Linked DNA regions of Rhizobium lentis. The protein of the gene in region 1 interacts with the protein of each later gene in a pairwise test. Links are inferred from orthologs where the notes say so. Each region holds a gene or a part of one and is shown on either strand. Other genes may lie near its edges.

What was found.
Region 2: the proteins of J0663_RS07410 (region 1) and J0663_RS16275 interact in binary tests that used the Escherichia coli proteins (3 or more experiments, as listed by UniProt). The link is inferred for Rhizobium lentis from one-to-one orthologs.

Annotation. Positions count from the first base shown.
Region 1 is NZ_CP071454.1:1,540,552-1,548,838, reverse strand. What follows is about bases 1,314-4,810. They hold J0663_RS07410 (2-oxoglutarate dehydrogenase E1 component), read left to right. Parts: upstream 1,314-1,625; coding sequence 1,626-4,610; downstream 4,611-4,810. Other genes in these bases: J0663_RS07405 (YciI family protein), read left to right, coding at 4,626-4,810; sucD (succinate--CoA ligase subunit alpha), read left to right, coding at 1,314-1,454. Also shown: sucC (ADP-forming succinate--CoA ligase subunit beta), read left to right, coding at 1-534; more of sucD, read left to right, coding at 552-1,313; more of J0663_RS07405, read left to right, coding at 4,811-4,934; odhB (2-oxoglutarate dehydrogenase complex dihydrolipoyllysine-residue succinyltransferase), read left to right, coding at 4,974-6,230; J0663_RS07395 (DUF4241 domain-containing protein), read left to right, coding at 6,242-6,991; J0663_RS07390 (hypothetical protein), read left to right, coding at 6,988-7,518; J0663_RS07385 (SDR family oxidoreductase), read left to right, coding at 7,515-8,267. UniProt on the Escherichia coli protein: E1 component of the 2-oxoglutarate dehydrogenase (OGDH) complex which catalyzes the decarboxylation of 2-oxoglutarate, the first step in the conversion of 2-oxoglutarate to succinyl-CoA and CO(2).
Region 2 is NZ_CP071454.1:3,388,301-3,396,025, reverse strand. The notes cover bases 1,965-4,899. They hold J0663_RS16275 (ABC-F family ATP-binding cassette domain-containing protein), read left to right. Parts: upstream 1,965-2,457; coding sequence 2,458-4,341; downstream 4,342-4,899. Other genes in these bases: J0663_RS16270 (polysaccharide deacetylase family protein), read left to right, coding at 4,469-4,899; J0663_RS16280 (GGDEF domain-containing protein), read left to right, coding at 1,965-2,383. Also shown: J0663_RS16290 (glutathione S-transferase family protein), read right to left, coding at 1-544; J0663_RS16285 (DinB family protein), read left to right, coding at 683-1,192; more of J0663_RS16280, read left to right, coding at 1,340-1,964; more of J0663_RS16270, read left to right, coding at 4,900-5,314; J0663_RS16265 (transporter substrate-binding domain-containing protein), read left to right, coding at 5,799-6,629; J0663_RS16260 (amino acid ABC transporter permease), read left to right, coding at 6,654-7,400; J0663_RS16255 (amino acid ABC transporter permease), read left to right, coding at 7,397-7,725. UniProt on the Escherichia coli protein: Genetic data indicate it may be involved in ribosome assembly or function.

The DNA.
Region 1 (8,287 bases):
GTTCTCGACGCGAAGATGTCCTTCGACGGCAACGCGCTCTTCCGTCACGACGACGTCAGGACGCTGCGCGACGAAACCGAAGAGGACGCCAAGGAAATCGAGGCTTCCAAGTGGGACCTCGCCTATGTCGCGCTCGACGGCAATATCGGCTGCATGGTCAACGGCGCGGGCCTTGCCATGGCGACGATGGACATCATCAAGCTCTACGGCAAGGAGCCGGCCAATTTCTGCGACGTCGGCGGTGGCGCCGGCAAGGAGAAGGTCGCTGCGGCCTTCAAGATCATCACCGCCGACCCCAAGGTCGAAGGCATTCTCGTCAACATCTTCGGCGGCATCATGAAGTGCGACGTTATCGCCGAGGGCGTCATTGCCGCAGTCAAGGAAGTCGGCCTGAAGGTTCCGCTCGTCGTGCGCCTTGAAGGCACCAATGTCGAGCTTGGCAAGAAGATCCTGAACGAGTCGGGTCTCGCGATCACGGCGGCCGACGACTTGGACGATGCCGCCAAGAAGATCGTCGCGGCGATCAACGGCTAATTTGAGGGATCGAAAGAATGTCTATTCTCGTCAACAAAGACACCAAGGTCCTCGTTCAGGGTCTGACCGGCAAGACCGGCACGTTCCACACCGAACAGGCGCTCGCCTATTACGGCACCCAGATGGTCGGCGGTATCCACCCGAAGAAGGGCGGCGAAACCTGGACCGGCGCCAAGGGCGAAAGCCTGCCGATCTTTGCGACCGTGGCCGAAGGCAAGGAAAAGACCGGCGCCGACGCGACCGTCATCTACGTTCCGCCGGCAGGCGCCGCCGACGCCATCATCGAGGCGATCGACGCCGAGATCCCGTTCATCACCTGCATCACCGAAGGCATCCCGGTCATGGACATGGTGCGCGTCAAGGCTCGCCTCGACCGCTCCAGCTCGCGTCTGCTCGGGCCCAACTGCCCGGGCATCCTGACGCCGGAAGAATGCAAGATCGGCATCATGCCGGGCTCGATCTTCCGCAAGGGTTCGGTCGGTATCGTTTCCCGCTCGGGCACGCTGACCTACGAAGCCGTCTTCCAGACCTCCAATGAAGGGCTCGGCCAGACGACGGCCGTCGGCATCGGCGGCGACCCGGTCAAGGGCACCGAGTTCATCGACGTGCTCGAGATGTTCCTGGCCGACGAAGCCACGCAGTCGATCATCATGATCGGCGAAATCGGCGGCTCGGCTGAAGAAGATGCGGCTCAGTTCCTCAAGGACGAAGCCAAGAAGGGCCGCAAGAAGCCGATGGCCGGCTTCATCGCCGGCCGTACCGCACCGAAGGGCCGCACCATGGGCCATGCCGGCGCTGTCGTCTCCGGCGGCAAGGGCGACGCGGAATCGAAGATCGCGGCGATGGAATCGGCAGGCATCAAGGTGTCGCCGTCGCCGGCCCGCCTCGGCAAGACGCTGGTTGAAGTCCTCAAGGGCTGAAGCCACTTTACAGGCCGGGCGGAGGAACGGCATCTGCGCCTTCCGCCCGGTTCGAAAACATCAGACCAGCAGATGCGCCGCGGACAGGCGGCGAACGGAATGCGGCAGCCGGCGATCAATCCGGCAAAATCATCACAGTCAGGAGGCGGACGGAAGCGTTCGCATATCACCATGGCACGGCAAGAAGCCAACGAGCAGTTTCAGATCACCTCGTTTCTGGATGGCGCCAACGCGGCCTATATCGAGCAGCTCTATGCGCGCTACGAAGAGGATCCGGCGTCGGTGGATGATCAGTGGCGCACTTTCTTCAAGGCGCTGGAAGACGATCCTGCCGATGTGAAGAAGGCGGCCAAGGGTGCTTCCTGGCGCAAGAAGAACTGGCCGCTGCAGGCCGGCGGCGATCTGGTGTCGGCGCTCGACGGTGACTGGGGCATCGTCGAGAAGGTGATCGAGACCAAGGTGAAGGCGAAGGCCGCCGCCGAGGGCAAGCCCGCCGATGGCACCGACGTGCTGCAGGCGACGCGCGATTCCGTTCGCGCCATCATGATGATCCGCGCCTACCGCATGCGCGGCCATCTGCATGCCAAGCTCGATCCGCTCGGCATCGCCGCGGCCGTCGACGACTATCGCGAGCTTTCGCCGGAAAATTACGGCTTCACATCAGCCGATTACGATCGCAAAATCTTCATCGACAACGTGCTCGGCCTGGAATACGCGACCCTCAGGGAAATGATCGAGATCCTCGAGCGCACCTACTGTTCGACGCTCGGCGTTGAATTCATGCACATCTCCAATCCTGAGGAGAAGGCCTGGATCCAGGAGCGCATTGAAGGCCCTGACAAGGGCGTGGCGTTCTCCGCTGAAGGTAAGAAGGCGATCCTTGCGAAGCTCGTCGAAGCCGAAGGTTACGAGCAGTTCCTCGACGTCAAGTTCAAGGGCACCAAGCGCTTCGGCCTCGATGGCGGTGAATCGCTGATCCCGGCGCTCGAACAGATCCTGAAGCGCGGCGGCCATCTCGGCCTCAAGGAAGCCGTGTTCGGCATGGCCCATCGCGGCCGCCTGAACGTGCTCTCCCAGGTCATGGGCAAGCCGCACCGCGCCATCTTCCACGAATTCAAGGGCGGCTCCTACGCACCCGATGAAGTCGAAGGCTCCGGCGACGTCAAGTACCATCTCGGTGCATCCTCCGACCGTGAATTCGATGGCAACAAGGTGCACGTTTCGCTGACCGCGAACCCCTCGCATCTCGAAATCGTCGATCCCGTCGTCATGGGCAAGGCCCGCGCCAAGCAGGATATGAGCGCCACCGTCTGGGACGGCGACATCATTCCGCTCTCCGAACGCGCAAAGGTTCTGCCGCTCCTGATCCACGGCGACGCGGCCTTTGCCGGCCAGGGCGTCATTGCTGAAATACTCGGCCTGTCCGGTCTGCGCGGCCACCGTGTTGCCGGCACCATGCACGTCATCATCAACAACCAGATCGGCTTTACGACGAACCCTGCCTTTTCGCGCTCGTCGCCCTATCCGTCCGACGTCGCCAAGATGATCGAAGCCCCGATCCTGCACGTCAACGGCGACGATCCGGAAGCCGTGGTTTATGCGGCCAAGATCGCCACCGAATTCCGCATGAAGTTCCACAAGCCTGTGGTGCTCGACATGTTCTGCTATCGCCGCTACGGCCACAATGAAGGCGACGAGCCGTCCTTCACGCAGCCGAAGATGTACAAGGTCATTCGCGGCCACAAGACGGTGCTGCAGCTCTATGCCGAGCGCCTCGTTGCCGAAGGCCTGCTCACCGACGGCGAAGTCGAGAAGATGAAGGCCGATTGGCGCGCGCATCTCGAGCAGGAGTTCGATGCGGGCCAGCACTACAAGCCGAACAAGGCCGACTGGCTTGATGGTGAATGGTCGGGCCTGCGCACCGCCGACAATGCCGACGAGCAGCGCCGCGGCAAGACCGCTATGCCGATGAAGACGCTGAAGGAGATCGGCCGCAAACTCTCGGAGATCCCGGCTGGCTTCAATGCGCACCGCACGATCCAGCGTTTCATGGAAAACCGCGCCAACATGATCGCCAGCGGCGAGGGCATCGACTGGGCGATGGCCGAAGCGCTGGCTTTCGGTTCGCTCGTCGTCGAAGGCCACAAGATCCGCCTGTCCGGTCAGGACTGCGAACGCGGCACCTTCTCGCAGCGTCATTCGGTCCTCTACGATCAGGAAACCGAAGAGCGCTACATTCCGCTCGCCAATCTTGCGCCGACGCAGGCCCGTTACGAAGTCATCAACTCGATGCTTTCGGAAGAAGCCGTTCTCGGCTTCGAATACGGCTATTCGCTGGCCCGCCCGAACGCGCTGACGCTCTGGGAGGCGCAGTTCGGCGATTTCGCCAACGGCGCGCAGGTGGTGTTCGACCAGTTCATCTCGTCGGGCGAACGCAAGTGGCTGCGCATGTCCGGCCTCGTCTGCCTGCTGCCGCACGGTTATGAGGGTCAGGGGCCGGAGCACTCCTCGGCTCGCCTGGAACGTTTCCTGCAGCTCTGTGCGGAAGACAACATGCAGGTCGCCAACGTCACGACGCCGGCGAACTACTTCCACATCCTGCGCCGGCAGCTGAAGCGCGACTTCCGCAAGCCGCTGATCCTGATGACGCCGAAGTCGCTGCTGCGCCACAAGCGGGCCGTCTCCACGCTTGCCGAACTGGCCGGCGAATCGGCTTTCCATCGCCTGCTGTGGGACGATGCCGAGGTGATCAAGGACGGCCCGATCAAGCTGCAGAAGGACAACAAGATCCGCCGCGTCGTCATGTGCTCCGGCAAGGTCTATTACGATCTTCTCGAAGAGCGCGAAAAGCGCGGTATCGACGACATCTATCTCCTGCGCGTCGAACAGCTCTATCCGTTCCCGGCAAAGGCGCTCATCAACGAGCTGTCGCGATTCCGCAATGCCGAGATGGTCTGGTGCCAGGAAGAGCCGAAGAACATGGGCGCATGGTCGTTCATCGACCCGTTCCTCGAATGGGTGCTTGCCCATATCGATGCGAAATACCAGCGCGTCCGTTACACCGGCCGCCCGGCTGCCGCTTCGCCGGCGACGGGCCTGATGTCGAAACATCTGTCGCAGCTCGCCGCGTTCCTCGAGGATGCACTGGGCGGTTAAGGCAAGGGGGGCGCAATGGCTTATTTCTTTCTGAGACTGCTGCCGCCGCGCCCAACTTTTCCGCATGACGGAACGGGGGAGGAAATGGCGGCGATGAAACGCCATGTCGAATACTGGCATCGGCACGCCCTTGCGGGATCGGCAATCATCGTCGGCCCCGTATTCGAGGGTGAAGGCGCCTTCGGCATGGCAGTCGTCGAGGTCGAGGATCGGGCGGCGGCGCAGGCTCTTGCCGACGGCGATCCGATCGTCACTTCCGGCTTCGGTTTCCGCTTCGATGTCTTGCCGATGCCCTCGATCATTTTGCGGCCGCCCGCCGTCTGAAACGCATAAACGAAAACACACGAAATCAGGATTTGAATAATGGCCACAGAAATCCGCGTTCCAACTCTCGGTGAATCCGTCAGCGAGGCAACCGTCGGCACCTGGTTCAAGAAGGTCGGCGACGCCATCAAGGCCGATGAGCCAATTCTGGAGCTCGAAACCGACAAGGTGACCATCGAAGTTCCCGCCCCCACCTCCGGCACGCTCTCGGAAATCGTCGCTGCCGCCGGTGAAACAGTCGGCCTCGGCGCATTGCTCGGCCAGATCGCCGAAGGTGCAGCCGCCGCCGCCGCTCCGGCTGCCGCTGCACCGGCCGCCGCTCCCGCCCAGCCGGCTCCGGCCGCTGCCGCCCAGCCGGCTGCCGTCGCTGCTGCGTCGTCGAGCGCCTCCGTCTCCACTATGCCGCCGGCCCCGGCGGCCTCGAAGATGCTTGCCGAAAACAACCTTTCCGCCGATCAGGTCGACGGCAGCGGCAAGCGCGGGCAGGTGCTGAAGGGCGATGTCATTGCCGCCGTCGCCAGGGGTATTTCCGCTCCGGCAGCCGCACCCGCTGCAGCGCCTGTGGCTGCACGCGGCCCGTCGACGGTCGAGGACGCCTCCCGCGAAGAGCGCGTGAAGATGACGCGCCTGCGCCAGACGATTGCCAAGCGCCTCAAGGACGCGCAGAACACTGCCGCCATGCTGACCACCTATAACGAGGTGGACATGAAGGCGGTCATGGACCTGCGCAACAAGTACAAGGACGTTTTCGAGAAGAAGCACGGCGTCAAGCTCGGCTTCATGGGCTTCTTCACCAAGGCCGTGACGCATGCCCTCAAGGAACTTCCGGCTGTTAATGCCGAGATCGACGGCACCGACATCATCTACAAGAACTACTGCCATATCGGCGTCGCCGTCGGTACCGACAAGGGCCTGGTGGTTCCGATCGTGCGTGACGCCGACCAGATGTCGATCGCCGAGATCGAAAAGGAAATCGGCCGCCTCGGCAAGGCAGCCCGCGACGGCCAGCTTTCGATGGCCGACATGCAGGGCGGCACCTTCACCATCTCGAATGGCGGCGTCTACGGCTCGCTGATGTCGTCGCCCATCCTCAACGCCCCGCAGTCCGGCATCCTCGGCATGCACAAGATCCAGGAGCGGCCGGTCGCGATCGGCGGCCAGGTGGTCATCCGCCCGATGATGTATCTGGCACTGTCCTACGATCACCGCATCGTCGACGGCAAGGAAGCGGTCACCTTCCTCGTGCGCGTCAAGGAGAGCCTCGAGGATCCGGAACGTCTGGTTCTCGATCTCTAAGGGAGCTTTCGATGCGGAACCGGATCATGCAAGCGGCGCGCCTCCTTCTTTGCGCTGCCGCAGCGCATGCCCCGGTCTCCGTCGCGGCCGCCGGCTGGGATGTCAGCAAAGCGAGCAGTAATTTCGAGCTGGTCGCGCTCGGCGACACCGAGCTCTCGGGACGGTCGATCGGCGTGATCCACATGGGCAAGGTGGAACTGACCTCGGGTCGCATCGTCGCGGCCGATCCGCTCGCCCAGCCGGATCGTCCGGCCCTCGCAAAGACGGTCGCACCGGGGGAATACCCGGTCACGCTCTACCAGGCCTTCGGGCGCATTGCCGCCGCCGGCATGCGCTTTGCCGAGGGTAAGCCGGATCACTGGGAGCTTGCCGTCCTGCCCGGCCAGGATCCGGCGACGCTGAAGGACGGCGAGATCTTCGGCTATCCCGTCGATGCCGGCGTCGGCTGCTACATGGATGCCGATACGCTGGCGCGGATCGACGAGCGTCAAGCGCAGGTCCAGGCGCAGAAACCGGATGCCGACATCAATTATTACGACGACGTGCTGGCTTCGGACCTCGATGCCAACAAGGGCCACTATGCGCTGCACCGGCCGGTCGCCGGCAAGAAGGGCAATGTTGCGGTGTTCTGGAGCGGCTGGGGCGATGGGTTCTATCCGGTCTTCTGGGGGCTCGACAAGGATGGCAGGCCGCTGGTGCTGCTGACGGATTTCGGCGTGGTCAAGAATGCCGACGGGCGGAGAGAGCCGACGGGACAATGAGCACAGGAATCGGCATCGTGACAGGACGGAAGGGCGTGGCCGCAATCGCAATCGCGACGTTTTTCGCCATGCCTGCTGTCACCTTCGGCGCCGAGTGCAAGCAGGAACGGGCCGTCTACGTCGACCGCGACGGCGCCTACGAACTGCGCTTCGCGCCGCTGAATTCTCCCTCGGCTGCCGCCAGCAACCAGTTCAAGATCAGCGCGCTCAAGACATCCGTCATCATGGAAGGTTATGTCATGCCATCGGAAGATCCGGTGCGCGCGATCGGCATCCTGATGTTCAACTGCCCCGAGGGCGACGCGACCGGTGCCGATCTCGACGCCTGCACGGTGTGGCAGGGCGCCGTCTATGGCATGAATGCCAAAGGCGAGATCGACAATCTGCAGCCGGAAGGCGCAGAGGCCGCCGAAAAGCTCATGCTTCCCGGCCTCGGTCCCGCCATTCGCGAATCGAGCGCCTGGGGCAATGGCAAGGCTTCCGTGGCGCCCTGGGATGTGTTGACCTTGAAGGAGTGCGCGACATGAGTGATGCACCTGTTCTTCTCGTGACCGGCGGAAGCCGGGGCATCGGCGCCGCCGTCGCGCGGCTCGCCGCGCGCCAGGGCTGGCGCGTCGCGGTAAATTACGCTTCGAGCCGAAAGGCGGCGGAGGCCGTCGTCACGGCGATCACCGAGGCCGGCGGCGAAGCGGTGGCGATCGAGGGAGACGTCGGCAAGGCTTCCGATATCATCTCGATGTTTGCTGCCGTCGATCGCCATTTCGGCCGGCTGGACGGGCTCGTCAACAACGCTGGTGTCGTCGACTTTCCGCAGCGGGTCGACGAGATGTCGGCGGAGCGGATCGAACGAATGCTGCGCATCAATGTGACCGGCTCTATCCTTTGTGCGGGAGAAGCCGTGCGTCGCATGTCGAGCCGACATGGCGGGCGGGGCGGGGCGATCGTCAATGTCTCTTCGATGGCGGCGGTTCTGGGTTCAGCGGCGCAGTATGTCGACTATGCCGCCTCGAAGGCGGCCATCGATACGCTGACGATCGGACTTGCGCGCGAGGTCGCTGCCGAGGGCATCCGCGTCAATGCCATCCGCCCCGGCATCATCGAAACCGACCTGCATGCCTCGGGCGGGCTGCCGGACCGGGCGCGCGAGATGGCATCATCGATCCCGATGCAGCGCGCGGGGACTGCCGAGGAGGTGGCGGACGCGATCCTCTATCTCCTGTCTTCTTCCGCCTCTTATGTCACGGGAACAATCCTCAACGTGAGCGGCGGCCGCTAGAGCGACAGGACGAAACACAG
Region 2 (7,725 bases), 1.8 Mb from region 1 along the record:
CAAAGAGCGGCCCCTGGCCGCCGATGAAGGGCTGGAACTTCAGCATATGCCGGAGCGGCTCCAGCTTGGTGCCGAAGGCAGCCTTCTCCGCCTCGCTGTCGGCGGCAAACACTTCCAGCGGTTTACCGAGCCTGACCTCGCGGCTTTGCCGAAAATAGGCCTTATCGCCCTCGTCGAGGATGGCATGGATATCGAGAAGGGCGATGCGCATAATCGCCGGATGGATGATCATCTGCGAATAGCCTTCCACCATGCGCGACAGCGCCTTGCCGCCTTCGCCGCCGAACAGCGACGGACGCTCGGGATAAGTCTCTTCCAGATAAAGGGCGATGTCGAAACTGTCCGAGACCAGCCGGCCGTTGTCGTCGAGCACCGGCACGGTCGAGGACACGCCGCCGCCGATCTCGCGGATGCGGGCGTAGGTCGTCGGGATTTCCTCGAAATCGAGTCCCTTATGCGCCAGCGCCATCACCGCCTTCCAGCAATGGGGCGAAAAGAAGCGCCGTTCGTCGGCGCCGCAGAGGGAATAGAGGGCTCTCGTCATAACAGTCCTTTCGAAATCACGGCTCCATCCATTCGACGACAGAAAGCGTCTGCGATCAAATCAGGAAATTTCATGGGCGCATCACTGCGATTTGCAGGCAAACCGGGCTAGACTGCTGCGACGACCAGGGGGGACCAGATGCTTCGACATTACAGAATGTTCGCCGCCTACAACCGCTGGGCCAATGCCCAGGTCTATGCGGCCGCCGCCGAACTCAGCGATGCGGAATTCCGCAGCGATCGCGGCGCCTTCTTCGGTTCGCTTCATCGCACGCTCAATCATCTGCTCGTCGCCGACCGCATATGGATGAAGCGCTTTACCGGCACCGGCGAAGCGCCGACGACACTCGATGCCATCCTCTTTGACGAACTGGATGCGCTGGCCGCAGCCCGCAAGGCCGAGGACCAGCGGATCACTGCCTGGACGGACCGGCTTGATGAGGCGGCGCTTGCAGCCAACTTCACCTATGTCACGGTTGTACAGCCGACCGAGATTACCCAGCCGTTGGCACCGGCACTCGCGCATTTTTTCAACCACCAGACCCATCATCGCGGCCAATGCCATATGACGCTGACGGCACTCGGCAAACCGAGCCTTCAGCTGGACCTTCTTTACTTCCTACGCACCGAAGGCCGCGAGTGGATGTGAGGCAGCAGCCTCCATCAAGACTGAATTAACCGCCTTTGCCGGTTTCCGTCGCCAATCCGGCGCATCCCTTTTGCAAATTCAGCCTCTTTTAAAAACTTGCGCGCATAGCGGAAGGTGAGTGAAAAGGCCGGGCCGCGAGGGATCATCATGCAGAATGGAAACGCACTGGTGCCGCGCGAGGCCGCGCGCTCGGCGCCGATGGCCGACATTCAGAGGATCGCCCAGCATATGGCGCGATTGAACGTCGCCGCGCTGCCGCGCAATTACGAACTCTTCCACGAGGCGATCATCGGGCTCAATCCGGGCCTTGCTCAGGATATCGCCGCACTTGGACCTCAGCCGCAACAGGCGATGCTCGACGAACTCGGGCTGAAATACCGCCTCGTCGGCCATTGCGGACTGGCCGGCGAAACCTCGCGGAACGAGGCGAGCCGGATGCTGCGCGAGATTGCGGAGCGGCTTGCCGAAGGCCTCAGGCACAAAGATGCATTTGCGCGCGCCTGCGGCACGATCCTGAAATCCGTGTCCGGACATGAGGACCAGAGCCTTGTCGCCTTCATCGGCGAGATCGACTACCTCTCAGCCTCGCTGACGGCGGTGCTGTCGGCGGAGATGGACATCGGCGCCAGGCTTCAGGAAGACATCAAGGCGCTGGAAGTGTTGGAGCGCGGCATTTCGGCGATGCAATCGGCCGCCGTGGCCGACAAGATCACGGGGCTCGCAAACCGCATCGCGTTCAACCGCGTGATATCAGAGCTCTACGAGCGCGAAGGAGGTGCGGCCGGCAGTGCGCTGATCATGGTCGATATCGACAATTTCACCGATCTCAACGAGAGATACGGCACGCAGGCCGGCAACAAACTGCTGAAGAAGCTCGCCGGCCTCTTCAGCAAATCCATCAAGAAGAACGACTTCGTCGCCCGCACCGAGGCCCATGAATTCGGTTTCCTGTTTTCCAATGTCGGCATGCAGGATGCAATGGCGATTGCCGAGCGCCTGCGAACCTCGGTCGAAGACAATCTCGTCTTCGCGACGTCCGACAAGGCCGATCCGGGCAGACTGACCATCTCGATCGGCGTGGCGCTGAGCGCCGATGCGACGACTGCGGGACAGCTTCAGGCCAACGCCCGCGTGGCACTTTTTGCCGCCCAGTCGAACCGGCGTCAGCCGGTGCAGGCATTCGGGCGTTGAGGCCACAAGACATGCACACCTGTCTCGGTGGATCACTCTTGCCTTGATCCGCGCTTTCGGCCAAAACGCCGACCATGATCACGATCACCGATATTTCCGCCCGCATCGCCGGACGCCTGCTTCTCGACAATGCCAGCGTGTCGCTGCCTTCGGGCACGAAGGCGGGGCTCGTCGGGCGCAACGGCGCGGGCAAGTCGACGCTTTTTCGCGTCATAACAGGCGATCTCAGCGCGGAGACCGGATCGGTATCGATCCCGAAGGGCGCGCGCATCGGCCAGGTGGCACAGGAAGCGCCGGGGACCGAGGACTCGTTGATCGAGATCGTGCTCGCCGCCGACAAGGAACGCGCGGCGCTGCTTGCCGAAGCCGATACGGCAAACGATCCGCACCGCATCGCCGAAATCCAGATGCGCCTCGTCGATATCGACGCGCATTCGGCCGAGGCGCGCGCCGCGAGCATTCTCGCCGGCCTCGGCTTCGACCAGGCGGCTCAAGCCCGCCCCGCCTCCTCCTTTTCCGGCGGATGGCGCATGCGCGTGGCGCTCGCCGCCGTGCTGTTTGCCGAGCCGGACCTGCTTCTGCTCGACGAGCCGACCAACTATCTCGACCTGGAAGGCACGATGTGGCTGGAGGATTATATCCGCCGCTATCCACACACGGTCATCATCATCAGCCACGATCGCGACCTCCTGAACAACGCGGTCAACTCCATCGTGCATCTCGACCAGAAGAAGCTCACTTTCTACCGCGGCAATTACGACCAGTTCGAGCGGCAGAAGGCGGAAGCCGACGAGCTGCAGACGAAGGCCAAGGCCAAGAACGAGGCGGCTCGCAAACATCTGCAGAGCTTCATCGACCGCTTCAAGGCCAAGGCCTCCAAGGCCCGGCAGGCGCAATCGCGCGTCAAGGCGCTCGAGCGCATGGGAACGGTCGCCGCCGTGATCGAAGACCACGTTCAGCCAATCAGCTTTCCCGAGCCCGAGAAGCAGCCGGCCTCACCGATCGTGGCGATCCAGAACGGCGCCGTCGGCTACGAACCCGGCAAGCCGATCCTGAAAAACCTCAACCTGCGCATCGACAATGACGATCGCATCGCCCTGCTCGGCTCGAACGGCAACGGCAAGTCGACCTTTGCCAAATTCATCTCGGGGCGACTGGCGCCCGAGAGTGGCGAAGTGAAGCTCGCGCCGGGCCTCAAGATCGGCTTCTTCGCCCAGCATCAGCTCGACGACCTCATCCCCGAGCAATCGGCGGTGGAGCATGTGCGCCGGCTGATGCCCGCCGAAGCAGAGGCCAAGGTGCGCGCCCGCGTCGCGCAGATGGGGCTGGCGACCGAGAAGATGGCGACGGCGGCCAAGGACCTTTCCGGCGGCGAGAAGGCCCGTCTGCTGATGGGGCTTGCCGCCTTTCATGCACCGAACCTGCTGATCCTCGACGAACCGACCAACCACCTCGATATCGACAGCCGGCGGGCGCTGATCGAGGCGCTGAACGACTATGACGGCGCCGTCATCCTGATCTCGCACGACCGCCACCTGATCGAGGCGACGGTCGACCGCCTCTGGCTCGTCAGCGGCGGCACCGTCACCACCTTCGAAGGCGACATGGACGAATACCGCGACCTGATCGTCAGTTCCGGCCGGAAGAAAGACGAGAAACCGCAGGGTGCCGAGGAGACGACATCGAAGGCCGACCAGCGCAAGCTCAATGCGGAAAGGCGCGCCTCGCTGACGCCGCTGAAGAAAAAGATCAACGAAATCGAATCCTTGACGGCGAAGCTGGAGAAACAGATTCAGACCCTTGATGTGGAACTTGCGGATCCTGTTCTCTATGAGAAGACGCCCGCCAAAGCCGCCGAAAAGGCAAAACAGCGTGGCGAGGCCGCCGCAAAACTCGCCGCCGCCGAGGAGGAGTGGCTGATGCTGTCTTCCGAATACGAAGAGGCGATGGCAGGATAGCCACAGCCCCGGAGAAATCGCGGCGAAGTGCCGCGCGACGGCGCAATTCCTGCCTGCATCAACCGGTCATTAACCATAATTCGAAAGGTTGGCTCAACATTCGTTACCGATTTGTTGAGCCCTTTCGATGTATCGCTTTTTCGTTCTGTCCTGCCTGGCCCTCACGGCCGCCCTCTCCGCCTGCAGCACCACCCGACAAACCGCGCCCGATGCATCGATCAAGACCTCCTCGGTGATCGCGCCCGAGGGGCGCAAACTTGCTTATGCTGGCGACGATGCGACGCCGCGCATGAGCGGCTGGCACCATCTGGCCGGGCGGACGCTGGAGGTTTCCTCGCTTGCCGATCTCAAGCTGCAGGACAAGGAAGTGATCCTGAGCTTCGACGACGGCCCGATCCCCGGCCGGACCGACAAGGTGCTGGCGATCCTCGATCAGTTCGGCGTCAAGGGCGCCTTCATGATGGTCGGCGAAATGGCCGAGATGCATCCGGCACTCGCCCGCAAGGTCGCTGAGGACGGCAACACGATCGGCAGTCACACCTATGACCACGCCAATTTGAGTTCGCTGGATTTCGACGCGGCGATGGCCGAGGTGATCAAGGGCGAATTGGCGGTGACCAAGGCGACGGGGACGGATGTTTCCTTCTTCCGCTTCCCCTATCTGGCCGAGAGCCACAGGCTGCGCGCCGCGATCGCCATGCGCGACATGGTGGTCATGGATGTCGATATCGACAGCAAGGACTATTTCGCCGGAACGGCGGTCTCGGTGACGCAGCGAACGATGGACCTGCTGCACAGGCGCGGGCGCGGCATCATCCTTATGCACGACATCCACAAACGCACGGCAACGATGCTGCCCAATCTGCTTTCGGAACTCGAATCTGAAGGCTTCAAGGTCGTGACTCTGAAATTCAGGAGGACGCAAGCCCCAAGCAATCTCGTCGCCTCGGCAGGTTTCGTGGCGACCCGCTGAAGCGGATCGCCAAGTTAAAATGGCTGATGAAAGGTGTGCAGATTCGAGCTACCCGAATTTGCCCGCCATCATTCCATTTTCTCCGCTTAAGAGCTGAGATGCATTCGCTTTTGTAACCTTTGGCGGCCGGGAGATTGGCCTCCGCGTCATCTCGTGCGCAGGATTTTCCAATACACCCGCACATTTCAAAAAATAAAATCTATAAAATCCATTGCGATGATGATTTTCTCCGAGAAAGAATGTTCCTTCTCTCTCATCGGTTTCCAAATGCCCTTCAAAGCCGTTCAGTTGCCGTGTCGCGGAAAAATGATCCTTGCGATCAGCGATCTCTTCGAGCGGCGCGGAGACGAGGCATGACCGAGGTCGGGCCGAAATCCTCCACGCGGCGAATACCGACCATAGCAGTCAAATCAAAAGAGCCAGCAATTGCTCGGGGACAGCGCACTGATCCCTCAACCTTCCTTTCAAAACGGAGCTGAAAAACATGTCACGTAGTATTTTCCCGAAGGCGCTCCTAGCCGCATCGATTTCCGTACTGGCCGCAACGCAGGCATTCGCAGATGCTACGCTCGATCGCGTCAAGGCCCGCGGCACCCTCACCGTCGGGGTTATCCTGTCGGGCGCGCCCTTCGGCTATATCGATCCGACCTCGCAAACGCAGAAGGGATATAATCTCGACATTGCAAAGGCGCTGGCGGACGATCTTGGCGTCAAACTCGAAACGGTTACCGTCACGCCCCCGAACCGGGTGCAATTTCTGCAGCAGGGCAAGGTCGACATTCTGATCGCCAACATGCAATACACGGAAGACCGCGCCAAGGTGCTCGACTGGGTGCCGACGCCGTATGATCGCAGCGGCGGCGCCGCCGTCGGACGCAAGGACAGCGGCCTGAAGGACTGGGCGGATCTCAAGGGAAAGCCGGTCTGCGTTTCGCAGGGGTCGAACTTCACCCAGCCGCTGATCGAACAATACGGCGCCGAGGTAAAAGGCCTGCCGAGCCAGCCGGAGTCGCTGCTGGCGCTGCAGGGCGGCAATTGCGTTGCGGCCGTTCATGTCAGCGCAACCGTCGGCCTGCTGCTGGAGGATCGACCCGAGGAGTGGAAGGACTACACTATTCTCTTCCCGACCGAGCTTCTCCCCTCCGATTCCGTGATTTGGGTGCGAAAGGGCGAGAAGGACACTGCCGAGGCACTCGATAAGACGATCCGGCAGCTCCATACGTCAGGAAAGCTTCTGGAGTTTGCAAAGGCGAACCGGCTTCGCAATACCGAATATCTCGAACAGGAGCGCGAGACCCTGTCGGCCAGCAAGTAAGACAGGTTGCACTGGCGGATCGACATGCAGGATACCAGCATGACCAGCCTGTTCGTCGACCTGACGAACAGGCTCGGCCTCAATTACGAGTTCCTGGCAACGGGCTATGAGGCGCAGATATGGCGTGATGGCTTCATCACTACGCTCTATCTGATCGCCCTGCTGATCCCCGTCAGCCTGATTGCCGGGCTGCTGTTTGCCGCCTGCCTGACATCTGGCAGGCTCTGGCTATCGGCGCCGGTGCGCGCCTTCGTGGAAGTCACCCGAAACACGCCGACGCTGGTGCAGCTGATGTTCAGTTTCCTCGTCCTCAACACTTTCGTGTCGAACCTAGTGGGCGGCGCGCAGAACAATCCGCTGACGCCGTTCTTCTGGGTGGTGGCGGTGGTGGGGCTGCACATCGCCGCCTTGCATGCCGAGGCGATCCGCGCCGGCATCGAAGCCGTGCCGTCGGCTACCGTGGAGGCAGCGCGCGGCACCGGCTTCAGCAAGCTGCAGATCCTTCGTTATGTCGAAGTTCCCCTTGCGTTTCGGGCCTCGCTTCCCGCGATCGTCAACAACCTGATCAACCTGGTGAAACTGACGACGGTGGGCAACGCGATCGCCGTCAGTGAGATCACCTATGCCTCGATCATGGTCTGGACGCAGCGCGACAACGTCGTGTCGCTGATGATCGTCATCCTGCTGTTCTTCAGCCTCATCAATCTCGCCGTTGCCCGTATCGGCCTGTGGGTGGAGCGCAAGCTCGCCGTGCCGGGGTATGGCCTATGACGACACTGGCGCTTTCCGAGCCGCGCAAGAGCAGCCATCTGCTGCGCAATATCGGTTTCGTGGCATTGCCGCTCGTCATCCTTCTCTGGTCGCTGACCGATCTGACGCTCGGGCGCGAACTGGTGACGTGGTTTCCCTACCTTGCTTCCGGCTTCATGATGAACGTCGTCATCAGCCTGTGCGCGATGACGCTTGGAACCTCGGTCGGAGCCGTGTTCGGCATCCTGGAACTGGCGCCCTACAGGCTGGTGCGCTACCCTGTGGTCGCCTATGTGCAGGTCTTTCGCAACGCGCCGCATCTCGTGCTGATCTTCGCGACGACTTA